2 regions of the Streptomyces sp. E-08 genome follow, and region 2 is predicted to be linked to the other one. Evidence: predicted binding sites of a transcription regulator. Region 2 holds the regulator's gene; the other holds the start of a gene.
What was found. Region 2 encodes HspR, which represses chaperone genes until heat shock. Its sites were predicted from a motif close to TTGAGNNNNNNNNNCTCAA; they were not measured.

Region 1 (6,404 bases), 1.6 Mb from region 2:
TCCCGTTCATCGCAGAACCTCCGTCCTCCGGCCCGAGGCGTCCCGGTGGGAGCGCAGCGCGGCCGTGTAGCCGCGCTCCACGGCGCTCGTCGACGCGTCGTGCGGGCCGGCCGGCCCGCCGCCCAGCGCGACGAGTTCCGCCGTCGATCCCTGGAAGGCCAGCCGTCCCGCCTCGATCAGGGCGACGTCGGTGCAGGCCGCCGCCACGTCCTCGACCAGATGGGTCGAGACCACCACCGTCGCCCGTGTGCCGAGCTCCCGCAGCAGCGCGCGGAAGTCGACGCGCTGCTCCGGGTCGAGTCCGGCGGTCGGCTCGTCGAGCAGCAGCAGCTCCGGCTCGTTGACGATGGCCTGCGCGATCCCGGCACGCCGCACCATCCCGCCCGACAGCGTCTTCATGCGCGCGTCGATCCTGTCCCCGAGCCCGACCCGCCGCACGGCCCGCTCCACGGCCGCCGGGGCGCGGTCGGCCGGCAGCTCCTTGAGCCAGGCCACGTACGCGACGAACTCCCGCACCGTGAAGGCCGGATAGAAGCCGAAGTCCTGCGGCAGATAGCCGAGCCGGCGCCGGACCCCGGTGCGCGCGCCGTGGCCGGAGGTGTCGGCGCCGAGCAGCTCGACCCGGCCGGAGGCGGGCGCGGCGACGGTCGCGAGGACCCGGATGAGGGAGGTCTTCCCGGCCCCGTTCGGGCCGAGCAGACCGTGCACGCCCGGGCCGAGGGAGAGGTCGAGCGCGTCGAGGGCGACGTTGCGGCGGTGCCGGACGGTCAGTCCGGTCACGGCGACGGTGGTCGGGGGGTTCACCGGTTCGTCTCCAGGTGGTCGAAGGAACGGCGCCGGAGCGCGAGGAGGGCGGCGCAGACGAGGGCGGCGGCCGCCCAGGCCCCCTGCACCGCGGGGCCGGCGAAGTACCGCGCGACTCCCGCGGCGCCCTGCCCCTGTGGTCCGAGCAGGGGGCCGGCCACCGCGAGCAGCCATCCGCCGCCGAGCGTCGCGGCCGCCGCCCGGCAGCCGACGAAGGAGCCGAGCGCGAGCGCGGCCAGGGTCAGCGCGAGTCCGGGGAGCAGCCAGGCCGCCGCGCCGGGGAACCCGGCCACGGGGGGCAGCAGCGCCCCGCCGGCGGTCAGCAGGGGTACGCACACGGCGAGTACGGCGGCGGTGCGGGTGAGCAGCAGCCGCAGACCGCCCGAGGGGGTGGCCGCGGTGATCTCGTGCAGGGGGTCGGCGTGGCGTCCGTACGAGACGGCGACACCGGCGAGCGGCAGGAGCGGGGAGACGGCGAGCAGCCAGCCCCGGGCGCCCCGGAACCCGGCCCCGTGGGCGAGGGTGAACGCCCCGCCGACGACGAGGACCACGGCCACCACCCAGGACCCGCGCAGCGCGGGCCCGGCGGCCCACCAGACCCTCACCCACCGCCCGGCCGGCCCACCGGCGGCGGACGACCCGGGAGAGGTCCCGGACACGGCTTCCGGGCGGGTGCCTGTGAAGCCGGCTTCCGGGTGGGCGCCCGTGACGTCGACTTCCACGCGCGCGCCTGTGACGTCGGCTTCCGGGTAGGTGCCAGGGACATCGGGCTCCGCGTGGATCCCGCGCGGTGGGATCACCCCGCCGGGTTCCGCACGCGTGCGCGTGGTCGCCGTTCCTGCCGGGGCGTGGCCCAGGGACGTCAGGAGGTCCGCGCGCACCGCCGCCAGGGCCGGGCCCGCCGTGCTCGCGCGGACCGCCGCCGAGACGAGGGCCGCGCAGGCGGCGCAGGACTCGACGTGCTTCTCCAGGGACCAGGCGTCCGTCTCGGGCGCGGCGCCCGCCGCGTACCGGTGGGCCAGGGTGCCGGAGACGTGCCAGGGGGCCGTCATGCGGTGCCTCCCAGGGGGTGCGGGCCGAGCGCGGCGCGGAGTTCACGGCGGGCGCGCAGGGCGCGGGTCTTGACGGTGCCCTCGGGTATGCCGAGCAGCCTGGCGGTCTCGCGGGTGGTGAGCCCGTCGACGACGGTGGCCCGCAGGACCTCGGCGAGTTCCGGCGAGATCCGGTCGAGGGCGGCGCCGACCTCCCCGTACTCCAGGCCCGCGAGCACCCGGTCCTCGGCGGAGGGCGCGGGGGCGGGCGGTACCGGGTGGGCCGCGGCCCGTTCGGCCCGGGCGCCGGCCCGCCGCGCGTCCACCAGGCGGCGTGCGGCGATGACCCAGAGCCAGCCGCCGGCCTCGCCCCGGCCGCGGTGGCCGCCGGCCGAGCGCCACACGGTGACGAAGGTGTCCTGGAGGACCTCCCGTACGGTCTCCTCGTCCGGGCAGCGCCGGGCCAGCCGCGCGTACAGCCAGCCGGCGTGCCGGTCGTAGAGCACGGCCAGTGCCTCGGTGTCCCCCCGGGCGACCGCGCGCAGCAGCGCCGCGTCGTCGTCCTCGTCGCCCCCGGAGGGGCCTCCCCCTGCGGGGCGCGACAGTCTCACGCCCTCTCTATCGCCGGGAGACCGTCTCCCGGTTCACGCGCCCCCGGGATCACCCGCGCGCACGGGGTGCGCGGGCTCACCGGCCTGTCGGGGGGCCGCCCTCCGGGAGGGCGGCGAAGACGCGCTGGAGGGCGGGCGGGCGCTCGCCGTCGCCCGCGACGACCAGGTGGTGACGGTAGGTCACGTAGTACTGGAAGCCGTCCGCGATCGGACTGCCCGTCGGGCGCTCCGGGACCAGGGCGTACGCGGGGTCCTCCAGGGCCGCCCGCAGTTCGGCGGCCTCGGCGGGGGTCTGCCTGCCGGTGCGCGGAGGCTTGGTGCCCGAGCGGCTGGTCCAGGAACCGTCGTAGTGGACGACGAGCTGGTTGCGGACGCCGGCGAAGCCGCCGTTGACGACCACCTCGACGAGGACCTCACCGGGCTGCGGGTCCGCCACCGGTGTGCCCGGCTCCGTCGTGGGGCTCGGCACGGCGGGCGCGCTCGTGCTCGACGGCGGCCCGCCGGGCGCGGGCGGCACCCCGGGGCCGCAGCCGCTCACGCCGCCCACCAGGGCCCCTGCCAGCAGCAGGGCGCCGCACCACGTCCCCGTCCTCCGTACGCCTCGCACCATGGGTCGAGCATGCCCCCTCCGGGGTCCCGCGCGCAGCCGGAAGGCCGGGATTCCACCCGGCGGGGGCCCTCGGGGCGCCGGTTCGGCCGGGGCCGGGGGCCGTCGGCCGGCGTGTGGCCGTCAGTGGCCCTCGGTCGTCAGCGGCCCGCCGGACCGGTGCGGACGATGCCCGTGAGCGGTCCCCGGTAGCGCCAGTCCAGCGAGTCGTAGAGGGCGAGGCCGTCCGTGGTGGCGGCGAGGACGCCGGTCACGGCGCCCGCCTGGGCGGCGGCGGCCTCCAGGGTGCGCATGACGTTCGCGCCGAGGCCGCGGCGCCGGTGCGCGGGGTCGGTCTCGATCTGGTCGGCGACGGCGGTGGAGCCGGTCGGGGCGATCTGGCCGCGGGCGGCGAGGGTGCCGTCCGGCGCGAGGATCCGTACCCGGACGACGCCGTCCTCGACCTCGGTGGTCCGGGCGTACCCCTCGGGCGGCGCGGGGCGGGCGCCGGGGTCCAGCGGTTTGACCATCATGAAGCCCGGGTCGTCGGGGACGGTCCACCCCTCGGTGATCCAGGACCCGGCCTCCTCCGGCCCCGCCATGACCTTGAGCCAGCTGTACGGCGCGGTCAGCCGGGCGCAGAGCGCGCCGACGGAGGCCGCGTCGGGGGTGGGCAGGACGTGGCGCACGACGTGCCGGGGCAGGCCGACGTCGATCCGGTAGCCCCAGGGTTCGGCGACGGCGGGCGGGGTGCCCCGGGAGACGGTCCAGCCCGCCACCCAGGCATCTGTAATGGCTCCTATATCCATCCAGGCATTACATCGGCTGCACGCGGGCGCGTGCGAGGGTGATCGCTCAGAGCGAACGAACGTCCGGGAACATCCTCGGGCTCACAAGCATTGAGTGCGTATAGCTCAACTTGACTGCCGAAGGGGAGATCATGGCTTCTGAGTCCATGGCGTCTGTGCCGCTCACTCTGCCTGTGCTGCCGCTCGACGACGAGGTCGTGCTGCCCGGAATGGTGGTGCCGCTGGACCTGTCCGACAACGACGTACGGGCCGCCGTCGAGGCCGCCCAGGCCGCCGCCCGCACCGGAGCGGGCAAGCCCCGCGTGCTCCTCGTGCCGCGGGTCGACGGAACCTACGCCGGCACCGGCGTCCTGGGCATCGTCGAGCAGGTCGGCCGCCTGTCCGACGGCGACCCCGGCGCGCTCATCCGCGGCCTCGGCCGCGTCCGCATCGGCGCCGGCACCACCGGCCCCGGAGCCGCCCTCTGGGTCGAGGGCAGCACCGTCGAGGAGACCCTGCCCGACCCGCTGCCCGGCTCCGTGACCGAACTGGTCAAGGAGTACAAGGCGCTGGCCACCAGCTGGCTCAAGAAGCGCGGCGCCTGGCAGGTCGTCGACCGCGTCCAGCAGATCGACGGCGTCGGCAGCCTCGCCGACAACTCCGGGTACTCGCCCTTCCTCAGCGTCGAGCAGAAGGTCGAACTCCTGGAGACCGCCGACCCGGTCGCCCGCCTCAAGCTCGCCACCGCCCAGCTCCGCGAGCACCTCGCCGAGCAGGACGTCGCCGAGACCATCGCCAAGGACGTCCAGGAGGGCGTCGACAAGCAGCAGCGCGAGTTCCTGCTCCGCCGCCAGCTCGAAGCCGTCCGCAAGGAGCTCCGCGACCTCAACGGCGAGTCCGAGGGCGACGAGTCCGACGACTACCGCGCCCGCGTGGAGGCCGCCGACCTCCCCGAGAAGGTGCGCGAGGCCGCCCTCAAGGAGGTCGAGAAGCTGGAGCGGTCCAGCGACCAGTCCCCGGAGGGCTCCTGGATCCGCACCTGGCTGGACACCGTCCTCGAACTGCCGTGGAACGAGCGGACCGAGGACCGGTACGACATCCGGGGCGCCCGCGCGGTCCTGGACGCCGAGCACGCCGGCCTCGACGACGTGAAGGAACGGATCACCGAGTACCTGGCGGTGCGCAAGCGCCGCTCCGACCGCGGCCTCGGCGTGGTCGGCGGCCGCCGCGGCGGAGCCGTCCTCGCCCTCGTCGGCCCGCCCGGCGTCGGCAAGACCTCCCTCGGCGAGTCCGTCGCCCACGCGATGGGCCGGAAGTTCGTCCGCGTCGCCCTCGGCGGCGTACGCGACGAGGCGGAGATCCGCGGCCACCGGCGGACCTACGTCGGCGCCCTGCCCGGCCGGATCGTCCGCGCCGTCAAGGAGGCCGGGTCGATGAACCCGGTGGTCCTGCTCGACGAGATCGACAAGGTCGGCTCCGACTTCCGCGGCGACCCCGCGGCGGCTCTCCTCGAAGTCCTCGACCCGGCGCAGAACCACACCTTCCGCGACCACTACCTGGAGGTCGAACTCGACCTCTCCGACGTCGTCTTCCTGGCCACCGCCAACGTCCTCGAAGCCATCCCCGAGGCGCTCCTCGACCGCATGGAGCTGGTGCGCCTCGACGGCTACACGGAGGACGAGAAGGTCGTCATCGCCCGTGACCACCTGCTCCCGCGCCAGCTGGAACGGGCCGGTCTGGAGGCGGGCGAGGTCGTCCTGGAGGAGTCCGCGCTGCGGAAGCTGGCCGGCGAGTACACCCGCGAGGCCGGCGTCCGCACCCTGGAGCGGGCGATCGCCCGGCTGCTGCGGAAGGTCGCGGCCCAGCACGAACTGGGCGACCGCGAGCTGCCGTTCACCGTCGGTCCCGACGGCCTGCGGGAGCTCATCGGGCGGCCGCACCACGTGCCGGAGTCGGCCCAGGACCCGGCGGAGCGGCGGACGGCCGTGCCGGGTGTCGCCACGGGCCTGGCCGTGACCGGCGCGGGCGGTGACGTCCTCTTCGTGGAGGCGTCCCTCGCCGACCCGGAGACGGGCGCCGCCGGTCTCACCCTCACCGGTCAGCTGGGCGACGTGATGAAGGAGTCGGCGCAGATCGCGCTCTCCTTCCTCCGCTCGCACGGCGCGGAGCTGGAACTGCCCGTCACCGGACTCAAGGACCGGGGTGTGCACATCCACTTCCCGGCGGGCGCGGTGCCCAAGGACGGGCCGAGCGCGGGCGTCACCATGACGACCGCCCTCGCCTCCCTGCTGAGCGGCCGGCTCGTCCGCACGGACGTGGCCATGACCGGCGAGGTCTCCCTCACCGGCCGCGTGCTGCCGATCGGCGGCGTGAAGCAGAAGCTGCTCGCCGCGCACCGGGCGGGCATCACGACGGTCGTGATCCCCAAGCGGAACGAGGCCGACCTGGACGACGTCCCGGCCGAGATCCTGGAGAAGCTGGAGGTCCACCCGGTGACGGACGTCCGCCAGGTCCTGGAGATCGCGCTCGCCCCGGCGGTGGTGCCGGTGGACGTGGCCGCGTAACTCCCCGTACGCCGGAGCGG
Region 2 (6,404 bases):
GACTAACTCCGTCGTCAGCGTTCTGGAAGGCGGCGAGCCCACCGTCATCACCAACGCCGAGGGCGCCAGGACCACGCCGTCCGTCGTCGCCTTCGCGAAGAACGGCGAGGTGCTCGTCGGCGAGGTGGCCAAGCGTCAGGCCGTCACCAACGTCGACAGGACCATCCGGTCGGTCAAGCGCCACATGGGCACCGACTGGAAGATCGAGATCGACGGCAAGAACTTCAACCCGCAGCAGATGAGCGCCTTCATCCTGCAGAAGCTCAAGCGTGACGCCGAGGCGTACCTGGGCGAGAAGGTCGTCGACGCGGTCATCACCGTCCCGGCGTACTTCAACGACTCCGAGCGTCAGGCCACCAAGGAGGCCGGTGAGATCGCGGGCCTCAACGTCCTGCGCATCGTCAACGAGCCCACCGCGGCCGCCCTGGCGTACGGCCTCGACAAGGACGACCAGACGATCCTCGTCTTCGACCTCGGTGGCGGCACCTTCGACGTGTCCCTCCTGGAGATCGGCGACGGCGTCGTCGAGGTGAAGGCCACCAACGGTGACAACCACCTCGGTGGTGACGACTGGGACCAGCGCGTCGTCGACTACCTGGTGACGCAGTTCCAGAACGGTCACGGTGTGGACCTGGCCAAGGACAAGATGGCTCTCCAGCGTCTCCGCGAGGCCGCGGAGAAGGCGAAGATCGAGCTCTCGTCCTCGACCGAGACCACGATCAACCTGCCCTACATCACGGCCTCCGCCGAGGGCCCGCTGCACCTGGACGAGAAGCTCACGCGCGCCCAGTTCCAGCAGCTCACCTCCGACCTGCTCGACCGCTGCAAGGTGCCGTTCCACAACGTCATCAAGGACGCGGGCATCCAGCTCTCCGAGATCGACCACGTCGTCCTCGTCGGTGGCTCGACCCGCATGCCGGCCGTCGCCGAGCTCGTCAAGGAGCTGACCGGCGGTCAGGACGCCAACAAGGGCGTCAACCCGGACGAGGTCGTCGCCATCGGCGCCGCGCTCCAGGCCGGTGTCCTCAAGGGTGAGGTCAAGGACGTCCTGCTCCTCGACGTGACCCCGCTGTCCCTCGGTATCGAGACCAAGGGCGGCATCATGACCAAGCTCATCGAGCGCAACACCACGATCCCGACCAAGCGGTCCGAGATCTTCACGACGGCCGAGGACAACCAGCCGTCCGTGCAGATCCAGGTCTACCAGGGCGAGCGCGAGATCGCGGCGTACAACAAGAAGCTCGGCATGTTCGAGCTGACCGGTCTGCCGCCGGCCCCGCGTGGCGTCCCGCAGATCGAGGTCGCCTTCGACATCGACGCCAACGGCATCATGCACGTGACCGCGAAGGACCTGGGCACGGGCAAGGAGCAGAAGATGACCGTCACCGGCGGCTCCTCGCTGCCGAAGGACGAGGTCGACCGCATGCGCCAGGAGGCCGAGCAGTACGCGGACGAGGACCACCGTCGCCGCGAGGCCGCCGAGTCCCGCAACCAGGGTGAGCAGCTCGTCTACCAGACGGAGAAGTTCATCAAGGACAACGAGGACAAGCTCCCCGGTGACGTCAAGGCCGAGGTCGAGGCCGCGCTCGTCGAGCTGAAGGAGAAGCTCAAGGGCGAGGACACCGCCGAGATCCGCACCGCCACCGAGAAGGTCGCGGCCGTCTCGCAGAAGCTCGGCCAGGCGCTGTACGCCGACGCCCAGGGCGCCCAGGCCGCCGGCGGAGACGCCGGTCAGGCCCAGGCCCAGGACGACGACGTCGTCGACGCCGAGATCGTGGACGACGAGAAGCCGAAGGGCGGCCAGGCGTGACCGAGGAGACCCCGGGCTTCGAGGAGAAGCCCGACGTCCCCTCCGGCGCCACCGCTGACGACGCCGCCGAGGCCGTCGAGTCCGAAGAGGACTCGACGGCCCCGGCCGGGGACGCTACGGACGTAGCCCTGCTGGCGCAGCTGGACCAGGCCCGTACCGCGCTCGCCGAGCGCACCGCGGACCTCCAGCGGCTCCAGGCCGAGTACCAGAACTACCGCCGCCGCGTGGAGCGGGACCGGGTCACGGTCAAGGAGATCGCCGTCGCGAGCCTCCTGGCCGAGCTCCTCCCCGTGCTCGACGACGTCGGCCGGGCCCGGGACCACGGCGAGCTCGTGGGCGGGTTCAAGTCGGTGGCCGAATCGCTGGAGACCGTCGTCGCCAAGATGGGTCTGCAGCAGTTCGGCAAGGAGGGCGAGCCCTTCGACCCGACGATCCACGAGGCCCTGATGCACTCGTACGCGCCGGACGTCACCGAGACGACCTGCGTGGCGATCCTGCAGCCGGGGTACCGGATCGGCGAGCGGACCATCCGGCCCGCCCGCGTGGCCGTCGCCGAGCCCCAGCCCGGGGCCCAGGGCAAGGCCGAGGAGTCGGGTGACCCCGACACGTCCGAGCAGGACAGCGAGTAACAGCCGTACCCGTACGCGGGAGGAGGGACGTCGATGAGCACGAAGGACTTCGTCGAGAAGGACTACTACAAGGTTCTCGGCGTCCCCAAGGACGCCACCGAGGCCGAGATCAAGAAGGCGTACCGGAAGCTCGCCCGCGAGAACCATCCGGACGCCAACAAGGGTGACGCGACCGCCGAGGCGCGCTTCAAGGAGATCTCCGAGGCGAACGACGTCCTCGGCGACGCCAAGAAGCGCAAGGAGTACGACGACGCCCGCGCCCTCTTCGGGAACGGCGGCTTCAGGGCCGGCGGCCCCGGAGGCGGCGGCTCGTTCAACTTCGACCTGGGCGACCTCTTCGGAGGCGCCCAGGGCGGGGCGGGCGGCGGCTTCGGGGGCGGCGGCGGCATCGGCGACGTCTTCGGCGGCCTGTTCAACCGCGGCGGGGGAGCGGGCACCCGCACCCAGCCGCGGCGCGGCCAGGACATCGAGTCCGAGGTGACGCTCAGCTTCACCGAGGCCATCGAGGGCGCGACCGTACCGCTGCGGATGTCCAGCCAGCAGCCGTGCACGGCGTGCTCGGGCACCGGCGACAAGAACGGCACGCCCCGGGTGTGCCCGACCTGCGTCGGCACCGGGCAGGTATCGCGCGGCAGCGGCGGCGGCTTCTCGCTCACCGACCCCTGCGTGGACTGCAAGGGCCGCGGCCTCATCGCCGAGAACCCCTGCGAGGTCTGCAAGGGCAGCGGCCGGGCCAAGTCCTCCCGCACCATGCAGGTCCGCATCCCCGCGGGCGTCAGCGACAACCAGAAGATCCGTCTCCGCGGCAAGGGAGCGCCGGGCGAGCGCGGCGGGCAGAACGGCGACCTGTACGTCGTCGTGCACGTCGACGACCACCCGGTCTTCGGCCGCAAGGACGACAACCTCACCGTCACGGTGCCGGTCTCCTTCTCGGAGGCGGCGCTCGGCGGCGAGATCAAGGTGCCGACCCTCGGCGGCCCCGCGGTCACCCTCAAGCTGCCCGCGGGCACCCCGAACGGCCGGACCATGCGCGCCCGGGGCAAGGGCGCGGTCCGCAAGGACGGCACGCGCGGAGACCTCCTCGTCACGGTCGAGGTGGCCGTGCCGAAGGATCTGGACGACAAGGCACGCGAGGCCCTGGAGACCTTCCGCGAGGCGACCGCCTCGGAGGACCCGCGGGCCGAGCTGTTCCAGGCGGCGAAGGGAGCTTGAGCAGATGGAGCGCCGACGCAATCCGTACGAACTGACCGACGAGTCGCCGGTGTACGTCATCTCGGTGGCGGCCCAGCTCTCCGGTCTGCACCCGCAGACCCTCCGGCAGTACGACCGCCTCGGTCTGGTCTCCCCGGACCGCACGGCGGGCCGCGGCCGGCGCTACTCGGCCCGTGACATCGAGCTGCTCCGTCAGGTGCAGCAGCTGTCGCAGGACGAGGGCATCAACCTGGCCGGGATCAAGCGCATCATCGAACTGGAGAACCAGGTCGTGGCGCTCCAGGCCCGGGTGGCCGAGCTGTCGGCGGCGGTCGAGGGCGCGGCGGCGACGCTGCGCCAGCGCGAGGCCCAGGTGCACGCCTCGTACCGCAGGGACCTGGTGCCGTACACCGACGTGCAGCAGGCGAGCGCCCTCGTGGTGTGGCGCCCGAAGCGCGGCGAGTAGCCCTTCACCATCGCACGATGTCCGGAAGAGGCCCCCTCCCTCAGGGAGGGGGCCTCTTTCAGTTGTCCCGTTCGAGGATGCCGGACTGGGCGATCAGATAGCCGAGCTGCGCCCGGCTGCCGCTGCCGAGGGCGGCGGCGAGTTTGGCGATGTGCGCCCGGCAGGTCCGCACGTTCATGCCGAGCCGGCGGGCGATGGCCTCGTCGACGTGTCCCTCGACGAGGAGCCTGGCGATGGAGCGCTGCACGCCGCCGATGCCGTCGGTCTTGATGTCGTACGGGATCTCCTCCCGTATCGGCACGGCCAGCTGCCAGAACTGGTCGAAGACGCCGCAGAGGTACGCGACCAGGCCGGGGTGGCGCAGTTCCAGGGCGACCTGGCGGTCGCTGCGGGCCGGGATGAAGGCGACCTCGCGGTCGACGATGATCAGCCGGTCGATGATCTCTTCGAGGGTGCGCACCTGGACCTCGGGGCCGACGTGCTCCAGGTAGGTCAGCGTGAGCTCGGTGTGGCGCGCGGTGTGCTGGTAGAGCGTGCGCATGCTGATGCCGCGGCCGAGGAGCGGGGAGACGCGGTCCAGGGCCTCGCTGAGGGCCTGGGCGGGGCGGCCGCCGCCCGGCTGGACGGTGAGGAGCTCGTGGCGGCAGTTGGCCACGACGCGGTCGAGGGTCGAGTTGATGCGGTCGATGCCCTCGAGGACGGTGATGGCGTGTGTGGTGGGTGAGTCGTGGGCGCTGATGGCCATGAACGGCTCGAAAGCGTCCGACAGGGCGACGGTGCGCCGACGGCGGTCGAGTATTTCCCGTTCGATCGGCTGGAGCAGCTGGGCGAGGGCCGCGGAGGGGGGAACCGGGCGGAGCCACTGGGCGTCGTCGGGGTCGGGGTGGAGCAGGGACAGGTCGAGGAGGCACGGCGTCCCGACCGCCTCTGACCGGGGTATTCGCCCGGTCCGCAGAGCGGCCGCATACAGCTCGCCGCCCGCTTCGCACAGTTCGGCGTGCGAATGAGGGTGACCTGTTTCGTCCGCTTGTTTCCGCATATGTACACCCCCAGGCTCCTGCATCTCAGGAACATGATGCCTGGGTTTGGTGGTGCAGGCGCAGAGAGTAAGCCATCGTCTTAGTCGCGGGGGTTGGAAAGAGACGTTGCCTTCAAGTGAGGTTGCTCGGTGATGATGAAGAAGCTCATACGCGCGGCGGCCGGAGTCGCCTTCATCGCGGCCGCCACAGTGGGCGCGGTGGGAGTGGTTCCGGATCCGGGCTGGCACTCGGACACGGAGCAGGTGCAGGCCGCTCCGCTCGACCCGGGCTGGCACCTCGCCGGCCCCGCGCTCCTCGGTGACCCGGGCTGGAGCGTGGCCCCCGCGCAGGACCCCGGCTGGAGCTAGACGGGCGCATGAATGTTCCCGATGACCCCAGGTTCCGCCGTGAGATGGCCTCGGCCTATCGCTCCGGCTGGCACTTCGTCGATCTCGCCACGGCCATCCCCCACCGTGGTGACTCGCTGAAGGTCACGCTCTTCGGAGAGCCGATCGTCGTCGCCCGAGAGCAGGACGAGGACGTCCGTGCGTACCGCTGTCTGCGCCGCCCCCGAGGCGCTCCACAGCCCATCCGCTGTGCCATCCGGTACGGCATGATCTTCGTCAACCTCGACCAGCGGGACCACCAGCTGATCGAACCCGAGACCATCACCGCCACCCCCCGCAGTGCCTGAGCGATTCCCCCGTCGTTGTAGATCGCTCCGGCACTTCCCCCACACAGCGGCGCCATCGCGGACCTGAAACGCGATGGCGCCGCTGTGCTTTCCCGTTTCCGCGCTCGGGCGCGGCCTTCCCGTCTCCGCGCTCGGGCGCGGCGCTCCCGCCTCCGCGCTCAGGCGCGGCCCATCGCCCGGGTGAGGGCGATCTCGATGACGACCCGGTCCGGGTTCGGGGCCGGCGTGCGGCCGTAGCGCTCCGCGTAGCGGGCGACGGCGTCCGCGACCGTCTCGGCCTCCGTGCGGACGCGGGCGACGCCCTCCAGGGTGGCCCAGCGCCCCTTGTCGACCTGGCAGACCGCGACCCGCGCGCCCTCCGCGCCCGCCGCCAGGACGTTGGCGACCTTCCGGCTGTTCTTGTTGGTGATCACGCGCGCGTACCCGCCCTCGGGGTCGTACGTGACGCCGACCGCGACGACGTGCGGAGTGCCGTCCGGGCGCGGGGTGGTCAGGGTGCACATGTGGTACTCGCGCCAGAAGCTCAGGTACGAGTCGGACGGGTTCCTGGGGTCTGTGGCCATGCCCGGAAACTACCCGGGGACGACCTCCCTCC

Region 1: a site for HspR is predicted at 3,932-3,950, ahead of lon (endopeptidase La). Genes of this name have one in related genera too.

Annotation. Positions count from the first base shown of each region.
Region 1 is NZ_CP183971.1:5,703,937-5,710,340, forward strand. It holds gene ACN9MM_RS26480 (ABC transporter ATP-binding protein) at 7-804, opposite strand; gene ACN9MM_RS26485 (zf-HC2 domain-containing protein) at 801-1,856, opposite strand; gene ACN9MM_RS26490 (RNA polymerase sigma factor) at 1,853-2,446, opposite strand; gene ACN9MM_RS26495 (hypothetical protein) at 2,523-3,056, opposite strand; gene ACN9MM_RS26500 (GNAT family N-acetyltransferase) at 3,194-3,841, opposite strand; gene lon (endopeptidase La) at 3,973-6,384, shown strand.
Region 2 is NZ_CP183971.1:4,062,979-4,069,382, reverse strand. It holds gene dnaK (molecular chaperone DnaK) at 1-1,810, shown strand, start outside; gene grpE (nucleotide exchange factor GrpE) at 1,807-2,439, shown strand; gene dnaJ (molecular chaperone DnaJ) at 2,473-3,651, shown strand; gene ACN9MM_RS18550 (heat shock protein transcriptional repressor HspR) at 3,656-4,096, shown strand; gene ACN9MM_RS18545 (helix-turn-helix transcriptional regulator) at 4,155-5,135, opposite strand; gene ACN9MM_RS18540 (hypothetical protein) at 5,268-5,483, shown strand; gene ACN9MM_RS18535 ((2Fe-2S)-binding protein) at 5,492-5,809, shown strand; gene ACN9MM_RS18530 (pyridoxamine 5'-phosphate oxidase family protein) at 5,968-6,372, opposite strand.